3 regions of the Arthrobacter sp. sptzw32 genome follow, and region 2 is predicted to be linked to each of the others. Evidence: predicted binding sites of a transcription regulator. Region 2 holds the regulator's gene; each other region holds the start of a gene.
What was found. Region 2 encodes HrcA, which represses chaperone genes, less so after heat shock. Its sites were predicted from a motif close to TTNGCACTCGNNNNNNNCGAGTGCNAA; they were not measured.
Positions count from the first base shown of each region.

Region 1: the regulator HrcA is predicted to act here: its motif matches at 2,650-2,676, upstream of AC5RVN_RS01330 (FmdB family zinc ribbon protein).
Region 3: the regulator HrcA is predicted to act here: its motif matches at 2,143-2,169, upstream of AC5RVN_RS15360 (Hsp20/alpha crystallin family protein).

Region 1 is NZ_JBNHEZ010000001.1:276,720-281,206, reverse strand. It holds gene AC5RVN_RS01350 (hypothetical protein) at 1-275, opposite strand, end outside; gene AC5RVN_RS01345 (GNAT family N-acetyltransferase) at 357-977, opposite strand; gene galU (UTP--glucose-1-phosphate uridylyltransferase GalU) at 982-1,887, opposite strand; gene AC5RVN_RS01335 (5-formyltetrahydrofolate cyclo-ligase) at 1,996-2,616, shown strand; gene AC5RVN_RS01330 (FmdB family zinc ribbon protein) at 2,730-3,002, shown strand; gene cpaB (Flp pilus assembly protein CpaB) at 3,093-3,818, shown strand; gene AC5RVN_RS01320 (AAA family ATPase) at 3,850-4,487, opposite strand, start outside.
Region 2 is NZ_JBNHEZ010000002.1:188,470-192,956, reverse strand. It holds gene dnaJ (molecular chaperone DnaJ) at 1-1,103, opposite strand, end outside; gene hrcA (heat-inducible transcriptional repressor HrcA) at 1,183-2,196, opposite strand; gene AC5RVN_RS04405 (DUF3097 domain-containing protein) at 2,373-3,227, shown strand; gene AC5RVN_RS04400 (DUF4870 domain-containing protein) at 3,388-3,807, shown strand; gene AC5RVN_RS04395 (2'-5' RNA ligase family protein) at 3,872-4,384, shown strand; gene AC5RVN_RS04390 (hypothetical protein) at 4,381-4,487, opposite strand, start outside.
Region 3 is NZ_JBNHEZ010000008.1:86,482-90,968, reverse strand. It holds gene AC5RVN_RS15370 (histidine phosphatase family protein) at 1-511, shown strand, start outside; gene AC5RVN_RS15365 (NAD(P)H-hydrate dehydratase) at 495-1,463, shown strand; gene AC5RVN_RS15360 (Hsp20/alpha crystallin family protein) at 1,646-2,068, opposite strand; gene AC5RVN_RS15355 (S9 family peptidase) at 2,676-4,487, shown strand, end outside.

The DNA of each region.
Region 1 (4,487 bases), on a different contig from region 2:
CGGAAGCGGAACTGGCGCGTTGGCGCAGCTGTGGCTCCGGGCGTCGCGGATCCGGTGCTCTTCCTGGTGTCCATGGCTTTCTCCTGCTGGGCGGCGACCTTCAAAACCAGCCCGGCTCGCGGGTCCGGTATTTCATCGGCGGGGGCATCTGCCAGGAAGTCGCCGGCGGTTTGGAACTGGTGCCGGCGGTTCTGGAGGACGTAAGGGGCAACCCATACAATCCAGAGCACAACGGCAACCACAAGGATCACTGAGCTGCTAAGGGGGAAGTCCACACTCAAAACCGTATGAGCATCATGTCAGCTGCAGCCGCATTGGCCGCGGTGTGTCGTGGAGCGGCCGACAAATCATTGGATTTATGACGGCCTGGAGGCAAGCCAGCGGTGCAGCAATCCCTCCGGAACTTCCTCTGAGGTCAAGGCAAAAGACCGGTGGTCCGCCCACTGGCCGTTGATGTGCAAATAGCGCGGCCGGTAACCCTCATCCCGGAAACCAAGCTTCTCAACTACCCGCAGGCTGGGACCGTTCTCCGGCCGGATGTTGATTTCCATTCGGTGCAGCCCCAGGGCGCGGAAGCAGTGGTCGGTCACCAGGGCCACGGAAGTGGGCGCTATCCCCCGCCCCGCCCGCGACTGGTCCACCCAGTACCCGAGTGTCGCCATCATGGCCGATCCCCAGACTATTGAGGAAACAGTCAACTGACCCACGATCGCAGGGTTCCTGCTGGCGGGACCCCTCTCCGTGATGACAAAGGGAAGGGCCGTCGACTGGGCCGCCTGCGAGTTCAGCGAACGGACCATTTGCCGGTAATCAGGGAGGCCTCCGGCCGGGTCCGGGTTGGAAGCTTCCCATGGCGCCAGCCATTCACTGTTCCGGGCCCGGACTTCCGTCCACTCCTTTTTGTCGCGGTACCTGATGGGCCTCAGGACCAGGTCGCCGCACTCCAGGGTCACGGGCCAGATGGGGCCGGGCCGCACGGTGCTACTTGGACAGGCCGGCGGTGAAGCCCGGCAGCCACTCCCGCAGGCCCGGACCGAGGTCTTCGCTGTCGATGGCGAGCTGGACGCAGGCCTTGAGGTAGCTCAGCTTGTCGCCCGTATCGTAGCGGCGTCCCCGGAAGACAACGCCGTAGACGCCTTGCCCCTCGCCGTCGCCGGACGCGAGCTCCTGCAGGGCATCAGTGAGCTGGATTTCGCCGCCACGGCCAGGTCCGGTGCGTTCGAGGACGTCAAAGACGGCGGGGTGCAGCACGTAGCGGCCAATGACTGCAAGGTTGGAAGGGGCTTCCTCGGCGGAGGGTTTCTCCACGAGGCGGTTGACGCGGACAAAGCCCTCGCCGTCGATCTCTGCAATATCGGCACAGCCGTAGGCGCTGATCTGGGACGGGTCCACCTCGATGAGCGCGATGACGGACCCTCCCGTTTTCGCCTGCACCTCGATCATGGTGCTGAGGAGTTCGTCGCGGGCGTCGATGAGGTCGTCGCCCAGGAGGACGGCGAAGGCTTCGTTGCCCACGTGCTGCCTTGCACGCAGCACGGCATGGCCCAGGCCGTTCGGGTCGCCCTGGCGGACGTAGTGGATGTCGCCGAGGTTGCTGGCGGCCTGGATGGACGCAAGCTTCGCCGTGTCGCCCTTGTCCTCCAGGGTGGATTCGAGCGCCGGCACCCTGTCAAAGTGGTCTTCCAGGGCCCGCTTGTTCCGCCCGGTAATCATCAGGACATCGTTCAGGCCCACGTTCACGGCTTCCTCAACGACGTACTGGATGGCAGGCTTGTCCACGACCGGAAGCATTTCCTTGGGCATGGCCTTGGTGGCAGGCAGGAACCTGGTGCCGAGTCCGGCAGCGGGGATAACGGCTTTGCGAACTCTCGGGTTACTGGTAGTCACCCGACTAATCTAACGTCAGCGTCAAGCATTCAGTAATCATTGAACGGCCGGGGGCAGCCCCTGCGGCACAGACCTACCGCCGAACGGCGAGCGATGGAGGAGTACAGCGTGCTTGAGGATGCGAAGGCAACCAAGACCAGGATCCGTACCGCACACCGTCTGCGGCGGGCAGCCTTGACCCCGCAGCAATTGGAAGCCGCAGGGACAGGAATCGCCCGCCATGGCGTGGATTGGGCCGCCTCACTGGCCGGTGGAGCTCCTGCCACGTTCTGCGTTTACTTTGGGGTCGGCGTGGAACCGCCCACCCTTCCGTTGATCGACGCACTCCACACCAACGGCCACCGGGTCCTGCTCCCGGTGTGCGAACCCGGGCGGGAACTGGCGTGGGTCTTCTGGAACCCGGACGCCGGTTTTGAGCAAAGCCGGTACGCGCCCATCCTGGAACCGATCGGCGACCGGCACGGACCCGATGTGGCAGGAACCGCCGCCGCCCTTTTCATCCCGGCCACCGCCGTCGACCTTGCCGGCAACCGGGTTGGGCAAGGCGGGGGGTACTACGACAAGTTTCTGGGGCATCTGGCAACAGCGGGGAAGGATATTCCGCTCGCGGCCGTTATCTATGACGAAGAATTGCTCCCCGTCGGTGAAATCCCGGAGGAGGAGTTCGACCGCCCCGTCCCTGCCGTCCTGGCACCTTCCGGGTTCCGGCAGCTCAACGGGCACCACTAGGTCCCGCAGCGCGTTGTTGCGGAGATGATAGAATTAGCACTCAGGCCCTGCGACTGCTAACGGTATGACCGCGCAGCACGGGACCTCTCGTTTGCCCAAGAGGAGGAGCACCAGTGCCAACGTATGCGTACGCCTGCAAGGATTGCGGCCATGCCTTCGATATCGTCCAGTCGTTTTCGGACAGCACGCTGACCTCGTGCCCCGAATGCCAGGGGACGCTGCGCAAGAAGTTCAACAGCGTGGGTGTTGTGTTCAAGGGCTCCGGCTTCTACCGCACTGATTCCCGGGACTCGAAGGGAAGCACGGTCTCGCCGGCCCCCGCGGCTGCAACGCCCGCTCCCGCTGCGGCGCCTGCCGCGTCCGCTCCGGCGGCCGCAGCCAGCTAGGCGAGGCCATTCGACGCCGGCCGGACCGGCTTGTCCACATAGCGCGCCGCGCTCCTGTTGCGGTCATTCCCGCAGCCGTAGCGTAGGCGCATGCCTCTTAACCTTCTTGGCCCCGGCCGCGCTGCCTCACGTCATCCGCGCACCCCTCGGCGTCCTGTCAGCTCCGGCCGCAGGTCGGGCGCGGCCTGGTTCGGCAAGTGGCTGAGCCGGAACCGGCGGCTTGCTGCGGCGTTGCTGCTGTGTGGAGCGGCTTCCATCACCGTCCACCAGCTCACCCCCGCGCCCGTCCACACTGTCACTGCCCTGGCCGCTGCCAGGGATCTTCCCGCCGGTTCAACAATGGCACCGGCAGATCTAGCAAGGGTTCAGGTGCCGCCGGCCATGATGGCCGCAGGTTTCCTGGACAACGAGAGCGGGTTGGCCGGTAAGCAGCTGGCGGCTCCGCTGCGCAAAGGACAGCTGCTGACGGACGCCCAGCTGCTGGGTCCCGGGCTTTTGGCAGGCACGCCGCCGGGCTCAGCAGCAGTTCCGCTGCGCATGGCTGATCCGTCGTCCATCCAGCTCGTGTCGCCGGGCCAGCTGGTGAACGTGGTGCTGACGGCGGGCAACGGCTTCGACCAGCAGGCACCGTCCGAAGTCCTGGCTACGGCTGTGCCGGTGTTGTGGACCTCCGGCAAGGGCGGCGGGAGCGGGCAGTGGCTGGGCACGGCGGAGACGGACGGGCTCATCGTGGTGGCCGCCAGCGGCGAGCAGGCTGCACGGCTGGCCGGCGCTTCCACCCAGGGCAAGCTGTTTTTCGTCCTCGTTGGGCCCTAGCCACCGCGGAGGCGTGGCCGGCCCCGGTCCATCAGCCCCAGTGCGGCGGCTTCTGTTCCTTCAGCCAGGCATCGTGATCGTCGTCGGCATCGCCCCAGCGCCTCGGGTCATCTTCCGAGGCTTTCGTCGGCAGAATGCCTTGCGTCGCGCCCTGCACCTGGTCCTTGCCCTGCTCTTGATCCTGTTCCTCTTCCGGAGCCGGGTCAACGGGGACGGACTGCGCGTCCCCAGCTGCGTTGTTGTTCTCTTCAGGGGCCACGGAGACCGCCTCCTTGCTGTCCAATTCTTTGTCCTGCGGCCGGGGTCGTGCCTGTTCCCCGGCATCGATACCATTCAGCGCCTGGTCCACATCGTCGTCAAGGAATCCTGTTGAGGGTGCCGTCCGCCCGGGAAGCACCACCCGCTCAAGTCCCAGGTAGCCGGCAATCCGGTCGGCACAGGCTGACGGATCAGTGAAAACCTCGATGGTCCACAGCGGCATGTACCGCCATCCCAGCCGCTCCAGGAGTTGCGGCCGCAGCCGGCTCCGTTCGCGCACGCTCATGGTGCGGTACTGCTCGGTACCGTCGGACTCGATGGCAACCGGCCACGGCAAGTCGGTCTCGTCCCGGCCCATGGTGCTCAATGGATCCGCTGCCGCCACAACGTCGATGGCGCCGTCATACTGGT
Region 2 (4,487 bases):
AGCTTGGCGAACATGCCGCCGCCGGCAGCAAGTTTGCCATCGGTGATCTGCTCGCCGCGAAGTTTGGCCAACTGCCGCAGCAGGTCCTCCTGCTGCGCATCGAGCTTGGCGGGAGTCTCCACCTGGAGATGGACCTTCAGGTCGCCGCGGCCGTACCCGCGCAGATGGGTGACGCCCAGTCCGCGCAGGGTGATGATTTCGCCGGACTGGGTGCCGGCCTTCACGTCAATCTCCTGGGGCCCGTCGAAGGTTTCCAGGGTTACGTCGGTGCCCAGGGCAGCCGCCGTCATGGGAATGTTCAGGGTGGCGTGCAGGTCATCGCCTTCCCGGACATAGGTGGCATCGTTGTTGACGCGGATTTCCACGTACAGGTCACCGGCAGGACCGCCGGCGGGACCGGCTTCGCCCTGGCCGGACAGCTGGATGCGTGTCCCTGTGGCGACGCCGGCAGGAACCTTGATGGTCAGGGAACGGCGGCTGCGGATCCGGCCCTGCCCGCTGCACTCGTTGCAGGGGTCCTTGATAACAGTTCCAAAACCTTCGCAGGTGCCGCAGGGCGCGGCGGTCATGACCTGGCCCAGGATTGAGCGGACAGCCCTCTGGACCTGGCCGCTGCCGCCGCAGATATCGCAGCGCTCAGGATGGGTTCCGGGCCGGCAGCAGGAGCCCTCACAGGTGGGGCAGAGTACTGCCGTGTCCACTTCGAGCTTCTTGTTGACCCCAAATACGGCGTCGCGGAGCTCGATCCTGACGCTGATGAGCGCATCCTGCCCGCGCCGGACCCTTGAGGCAGGGCCCGTGGTGCCACCGGCGCCGAAGAAGGTGTCGAAGATGTCCTGGAAAGCGAAGCCCTGGCCCGCGTAGGCCCCGCCGCCGAATCCGTTGTCCGTGCCGTTCTCGTTGCCGGTGGTGTCGTAGACCCGGCGCTTCTGGGGATCCGAGAGAACCTCGTAGGCGTGGGTTACTGCCTTGAAGCGGTCCGCAACATCTTCACCGGGATTCACATCCGGGTGAAGGGTTCGGGCCAGCTTGCGGTAGGCCTTCTTGATCTCTTCCCCGGTGGCATCCGGTGCGACTCCAAGGACTTCGTAGTGGCTGCTCAAAGTTCGTATCTCTTCCTTGTTGTTCTGCCTGCAGTCGTGCTGCATACACTGCTGTGCGCCCTGAGGCGCTGTACTGCGGTCAGGGTCCCAGGATCCGTGACAGGTAACGGGCCACAGCCCTCACTGCCGCCATGGTGGTGGGGTAATCCATCCTGGTGGGACCCAGCACGCCGATTTTGGCGACACTGTCCGGGCCGTAGCCCGTGGCCACGACGGATGCCTCCGCCAGGCCGTCGTAGGGGTTTTCACGCCCGATGCTCACGGCAACTCCGCGGTGGTCCTGCGCCATCTCGCTCAGCAGGCGCAGCATCACCACCTGCTCCTCGAGCGCCTCCAGCACAGGTCCGATGCTGAGCGGAAAGTCAACGTTGGACCGCGCAAGGTTTGCTGTGCCGGCCATCACCATCCGGTCTTCGCGGCTGCTGTGGGCCAGGGCCTCCAGCCCGTGCGCAAGTGCCTGGGCTGCCTGGCGTTGACCGGGGGCAACCCCGGACACCACTGCGGGCAGGGACTGCCCGAGCTGCGCCAGGGGAGTTCCGGCGAGCGATCCGAGGAAGCGGCCGCGCAAAGCAGCGATGGCATCATCCGCGAGGTCCTGCCCGACGTCGATGACCCGCTGTTCAACCTTGCCGCTGTCCGCGATCAGTACCACCAGCACCTTCCGCGGGGCAAGGAGAACGAATTCGATGTGGCGGACCAGTGCCCGGTTGAGGTGTGGGTACTGGACCACCGCCACCTGGTTTGTCAGCTGGGACAGGAGCCGGACGGTGCGTTCCAGCACGTCGTCAAGGTCGTCCGCGCCTTCGAGCAGTGACTGGATGGCACGCCGCTCAGCCTGGGACAAAGGCTTTACTGCGGAAATCTGGTCGACGAAGAGCCGATAGCCCTTGTCGGTGGGGATCCGGCCTGCGCTGGTGTGCGGTGCGGTGATCAGTCCTTCGTCCTCAAGCGCTGCCATGTCGTTGCGGATGGTGGCGCTGGAGACACCGAGATGGTGCCGCTCCACCAGGGCCTTGGACCCGACGGGCTCACGGGAGTGGACGTAGTCCTCCACTATGGCCCGCAATACTTCCAGTTTGCGCGGCTCGCTCACACTCCACCTCCATCCAGGTTCAGGGCAGACGTTCTGCCCGCACCGTATCTCTCCAGGGGTTAGCACTCGACATGCCCAAGTGCTAACAGTCTATTATGACTCGCCCCGTTGTTAGCATTGGTACCGCTCCGGGGCGAAATTCCGGGCCACCATCCAGCACGAGGCGGAGTGATTCCATGCATTACCAGAACTGGGGAGCCCAGGACCTGTCCGCACCTGCCCGGACGCAACTGCCTGAAGTACCTGTGGAGCGGGGCATGGTGCTGGAGGATGTCCAGTCCGGCTGGGTGGGCGCGGTAACCCGGGTAGAGAAATCGGGTGGGATGCATGTGGTGGCCCTGGAAGACCGCCGCGGCAAGTCCCGGTCCTTCCGGCTGGGTTTCGGGTTCCTCCTTGAAGGGCAGGCAATCCGGCTGATGCCCCCGTCCCCGCGGCCGGCCGCCGGCTCCGGGGCAGCGGCCGGCAGGACGGCGTCGGGTTCTGTCCGGGTGGCTGGGCAGCGGGCCCAGGTTGCCAAGGCGAGCCGCATCTGGGTGGAGGGAAAGCACGACGCCGAGCTCGTCGAGAAGGTGTGGGGCGATGACCTTCGGGTGGAGGGCATCGTCGTCGAACCCCTCCACGGCATTGATGACCTCGCTGCCGCTGTGGCCGATTTCAAGCCGGGCCCGGCCAGGCGCCTGGGGGTGCTCGTGGACCACCTGGTGCCCGACTCAAAGGAGTCGCGCATTGCCGAATCCGTGATGTCCTCTCCCGGCGCTGCAGGCAATGTGCTGATTGTGGGGCACCCCTACGTTGACGTGTGGCAGGCAATCCGCCCGGCTGTGCTGGGAATCGAGAAATGGCCGGTGGTGCCGCGCGGGCAGGACTGGAAAACCGGCATCCTGTCCGCCTTCGGCTGGCCTCACGAGACCAAAGAGGACATCGGCCTCGGGTGGCAGAAGCTGCTGGGCGCCGTCCGCAGCTACGCCGATCTGGAGGCGTCGCTGCTGGGGAGGGTGGAGGAAGTCATCGATTTCCTCACCGTCCCCTGAGCCCGCCGCGGGACGGGCTGTCGCGCTGCCGGAAGGCGGATAGGGTCGGGCATCGGCGTTGCACCCAGTATTCTTGGTACTGCGGTGCCTGCCGATCGCAGGACCGTCAGCAGGCATGGCATTCTTAGTCAGCACCATTGCACTCCAGAAGGAACAGACTGTGGCAGAAAATGCACGCGATCACAGGGACAGCCCAATGGGCCAGGCCCGTTCGGAGTACCACGGCGTTCCGGCGAATGCCCTGCCCCTGACAGCCAGCGAAGACCGCCAGTGGGCCACGCTGGCCCACTTCGGCGGCATCTTGGGCTGCGTTCCTTCGCTCCTGATCTACCTGATCTTCCGTGACCGCGGCCCGTTCACTGCGCAGGAGTCAAAGGAGGCGCTGAACTTCAGCCTGCCGCCCACCATCGCCGCAGTGGTTGCCAACATCCTGGTCTTCGTGCCGGTGATCGGCAACATTTTTGCCGTTATCGCCACCCTGATCTGGATTGGTCTGACCTGCTTTTCGGTGGCTGCCGGAATCCATGTCAACCGCGGCCAGCCGCACCGCTACCCGTACAACCTGCGCTGGATCAAATAACGCAACCGGGCTCTGCGCCAGAGTAAAAGCCATAGCATCTGCGTCCGTCAGGCATGATGGGGAAATGCGCAGCGTCGAGTTGACCTTCGGGGAATCCACGGATTCTTGCATCAGGACTGATTGGGCCACGCTCTCGGAAGCCGGCCTGCCGAGCCTCGCCTCGCACACCTCCCCCAGCAACAGGCCACACATCACACTGGCCGCAGGCAACCTGCCCGATGTTGGGCCGGACATCAATGACCTGTGGAGCGGGCTGCCGTTCAGTATCAGGTTTTCAGGCCTGGTGATCTTTCCTGCCGGGGCCGGCAAATACGTTCTGGCGCGCCTGGTGGTGCCGGCGGCGGATCTACTCCAACTTCACGCCCGGCTGCATCAGCGGTGTACCGGCGCCTACGAAAACACCCTTCCGAATGCCTGGACGCCGCACGTCACCCTTGCCCGCAGGATCCCCGGGCACCGGCTCGGGGCGGCCCTGGATGCCCTGGCGGCCAGGACTGAGGGTCAGTGCGTCGAGGCCCGTCTTTGGGACAGTTCCACCCGTACCATCACGTCCCTGGGCGGCCGTCCTGCGGATTAGGCGTTCGTACTGTCGGGAGTGAGGGCACAGCGGACTTCCGCGAAGGAACCATCGGGGTTGAAGCCCAGAAGTACGTGGGTTTTCCTGAGCCAGCGGCTGAACA
Region 3 (4,487 bases), on a different contig from region 2:
ACGCCAGACGGCCGAGATCGCTGTTGAGGCAGCGGGCTGGCCGGTGAAGGTGCGGACGGATGAACGCCTGCGCGACCGCGAACTCGGCATACTGGACCGGCTGACGCGCCGCGGTGTTGAAAACCGCTTCCCGGAAGAAGCGGAGCGCCGCGAGTGGCTGGGGAAGATGTACTACCGGCCCCCGGGCGGTGAATCCTGGGCGGACGTGGCACTGCGGCTGCGGTCCGTCCTGGATGAGCTGAACAACCTTGGCACAGGCCACCGGGTAATGCTTGTCTGCCACGACGCCGTGATCCTGCTGTTCCGCTACGTGCTGGAGGGCATGACCGAGCGGGAAATCCTGGACCTTGCGGCCGGCACATCCGTCCTCAACGCTTCCCTGACCCGCTATGTGCGGCCGTCCGGCGAAGGGCCATGGACCTTGGAAAGCTTCAACGTGGCGGACCACCTTACCGAGCAGGGCGTAACAGTGACCGAACACGCAGGAGACGCCAGTGTCCACCCAAAGTGATTCCGTAGCCACCGCCGGAACCGGCACCGCGTCGCCCACGCTGGTGACGCCGTCCCTGCTGCGAGACTGGCCGCTGCCGGCGCCGGGCGCGGACAAGTATTCGCGGGGCTCCGTGCTGGTGATCGGCGGTGCCCGGGCCACGCCCGGAGCGGCACTCCTGGCAGGTACCGCTGCGTTGCGGGCAGGCGCCGGAAAGCTCACGCTCGCCGTGGCCGAGTCGGTAGCAATGCAGTTGGGCGTGGCCCTCCCGGAGTGCGGGGCGATGGGGCTTCCGGAAACCGCCGAGGGGTCGCTGACAGGTGAGGGCCTGGACCGGATTTCTTCTTATCTCGACCGCGCCGATGCGATCCTGGTGGGCCCCGGGCTTGACGATCCGGACCTCGCCGAGGAGCTGCTGCGGGCACTGCTGGACCGGGAATCGGGCGGCTCCGGTGATTCAGGCTCTGGTGAGGGGACCACAGGCGGAGGTCCCGCCGTCGTGCTTGATGCCTACGCCCTCGGCGGCCTGGTGAAGGTGGCGGACCGGCTGGATCCGTGGAAGGGGCGGCTGATCCTCACGCCGAACCCGAAGGAAGCCGCTGTCCTGCTGGAGCGCGACGTGGAGGACCTGCCGGCAGATATTGCTGAGATCGCCGACAAGTTCCAGGCCGTGGTGAGCTGCCAGGGCTTCATCGGCCGACCCTCCGGCGGGGACGCACCGGAGGAATCGGAACTTTGGAAGATGACTACCGGGTACGGAGGCCTGGGAACGTCCGGGAGCGGGGACGTGCTGGCCGGGGCGATCACGGGCCTGCGCGCCCGGGGAACCACCAGCGCGCAGGCGGCATGCTGGGGGACCCACCTTCACGCCGCGGCAGCAGACCGGCTCGCCAGCAGGTTGGGCCCACTGGGATTCCTGGCCCGCGAACTGGCCGACGAATTGCCCGCCCTGATGCTGGAGCTGAACACCTAAAGCCATCCACGGCGGTTCCAGCCCGGACATGGGACGACCCCCGGCCGAAACCGGGGGCCACCGTATCGGGAAGTGCAGGCCTACCCTGCCCGTGCGCGTCCAGCGCTGTGGCGTGCTCAGAATGGCTATCCGCCCAAAAGGCAGTCAACAGTCTTTGCCCGACATCCCGATCCTGCTGGGGACTAGGCGGAAATTTCCTGCTTTGCCCCCTTCGTCTCAATCTCAATTTTACGCGGCTTGGCCTTCTCAGCGACAGGAATCCGCAGGGTAAGGACGCCGGCGTCGTAGGACGCCTTCACGTTGTCGGTGTCCAGGGTGTCACCAAGGATCAGCTGGCGGCTGAACACGCCGCGCGGCCGCTCGGAGGCGATCATCTCGGTATCCTTGCCTACAGGTTCAGGGCGTTCTGCCCGCACCGTCAGGACATTCCGTTCGACATCAAGGTCCACTGAGTCCGCTGCAACACCGGGCAGATCAAAGGCGACTACGAAGTCCTGGCCTTCGCGCCAGGCGTCCATGGGCATCGCTGCCGGACGCGCTGCCGTGCCGAGGACCTGCTGGGCCAGCCTGTCCAGCTCGCGGAACGGATCGGTTCGCATCAACATGGCTTCCCTCCTCGTGAGAGACGGTCCAACATAGTTTTTGTACCAGCCGATCTGTATTGGCTGATATAGATTTTTTAGCACTGGCCAAAAAGATCTGCAAGTGGTTCCGGGAAAAATTTTTCCTGCTCCTGACCGGGCGCCCGGCCACGAAAAAGGGGCCTTCGCAGCGTGTGAAGACCCCTTCACGTGACGGGTTGCCGTTCAGCTTCGGGTGGGGTCCGGGCGGAGCGGTGCAGGCCCGGGATCCGGCACCGGCAGCGGCCCGGGAGGCTCCGGCACCGGGAATGGGTTGGGCGGCGGCGGACCAGGATGGCCGGGGTGGGCAGGATCAGGGCTTGGGCCCGGCTCCGGCGGAAACGGCTCGGGCTCGTGCACTGGCGGGATGGTCATAAACTTCCCCTCTCACGCTGGGCGGATGTTGCCTTAGCGGAAACAGAATACGCCTGCCTCCGGAGCCCCACTAGGGCAGCCCCCTCCCGGGTGCGCCGGCAGGCCATGGTCCCGGTTGGCTCGGTTCAGCGACCCAACCAGGCATGATATCGCCAGGGTTCTCGTCCGGTAGCGAACGGCCGGTTAATTGTCAGGGCGGGTGGATATATTTGAACTCATGACCCAGACTCCGCTGCAGGATTCCGCCCGCACCGCCGCCACCGCCCCGAATCCCCCGGTTGCCAGGAAGATTCCGTTCCAGCGGCGTCACCATGGGGACATGTTCGTGGACAACTACGAGTGGCTGCGGAATAAGGATTCTGCCGAGGTAGTGGAGCACCTGAAGGCCGAGAACAGCTACCAGGAAGCGGTCACCGCGCACCAGGAGCCGCTCCGTGAAGCGATCTTCCAGGAAATCAAGGGCCGCACGCAAGAGACGGACCTGTCCGTCCCGCACCGGAAGGACGGCTGGTGGTACTTCAGCCGCTCGGTGGAAGGCAAGGAATACGGCATCCAGTGCCGGGTCCGTGCCGGCAACAGCGGCAACCCGGTGGATGACTGGACGCCCCCGGCGGTGGAACCCGGCGTAGAGATTCCAGGCGAGAAAATCCTGCTGGACGGCAACGTCGAAGCGGAAGGAAAGCCGTTCTTTTCCGTCGGCGGCACAGCTGTCACCGTCGACGGCAACCTCTACGCCTATGCCGTGGACAATGCCGGCGACGAACGCTTCACCCTGAACATTAAGGACCTCCGGACCGGCGAACTCCTGCCTGACGTCATCGAGAACGTGTTCTACGGCGTCTCCTTCTCCCCCGACGGCACCCGCATCTTCTACACAGTGGTTGACGATTCCTGGCGCCCGTACCAGGTCAAGGCCCACACGCTGGGAACGCCCGCCAGCGAGGACGTGGTGGTTTACCAGGAGGACGACGTCGCCATGTGGCTGGGCTTCGAACTCTCCGCGGACCGGCGCTACCTCGTGCTGGGCATCGGCTGCTCCGAGTACAGCGAAACGCGCCTGCTCCGTTTCGATGATCCCAGCCAGGAACTCACCACCGTGATTTCCCGCGATGAGCGCGTGCTGTACGAGGCCGAACCCTTCCTGCTGCCGGGCCCGGACGGCTTAAAGACTGAACGCATCCTGCTCACCCACAACCGCGGTGCCATCAACTCCATGGTCTCCCTGACGGACTGGGCAGAGCTTCACAAGCCGCTCGCCGATCAGCGGTGGGACACCGTCGTCGAACACTCCGGGGACGTCCGCGTCAACGGCGCAGGCGTTACTTCCACACACCTGGTCGTATCCATCCGCAAAGACACCATCGAGCGCGTGCAGGTGATCGGGCTTGAAGGCCTGGGCACGGCTGCCCAGGAAGCGGCCGTTGAGCCCGCCTTTGATGAGGAGCTGTACACCGCTGGAGTCGGGGGCTCGGACTACGAGGCGCCGGTAATCCGCCTCGGCTACACGTCCTACTTCACGCCCTCGCGCGTTTATGATTTTGTGCTGCCCACTCCCCGGCAGCCCGCGGGTGAGCTGCTGCTAAGGAAGGAAAGCCCGGTCCTGGGCGGCTACGACGGCAAGGACTACGTGGCCACCCGCGAATGGGCAACGGCGGCGGACGGCACCCGGATCCCGCTCTCCGTGCTGCGCCACAAGGCGGTCAAGCAGGATTCGACGGCGGCCGGCCTGGTGTACGGATACGGCTCCTATGAATTGAGCATGGATCCCGGCTTCGGCATCGCCCGGCTCTCCCTGCTGGACCGCGGCGTGGTGTTTGTGATCGCCCACATCCGCGGCGGCGGCGAGCTGGGCCGGCACTGGTATGAGGACGGAAAGAAGCTCGCCAAGAAAAACACCTTTACCGATTTCGTCGCTGCCACGGACTGGCTGGCGCACTCGGGCTGGGTGGACCCGGCGCGGATCGCGGCCATGGGTGGCTCGGCCGGCGGACTGCTGATGGGGGCCGTGGCCAACATGGCCCCGGAGAAG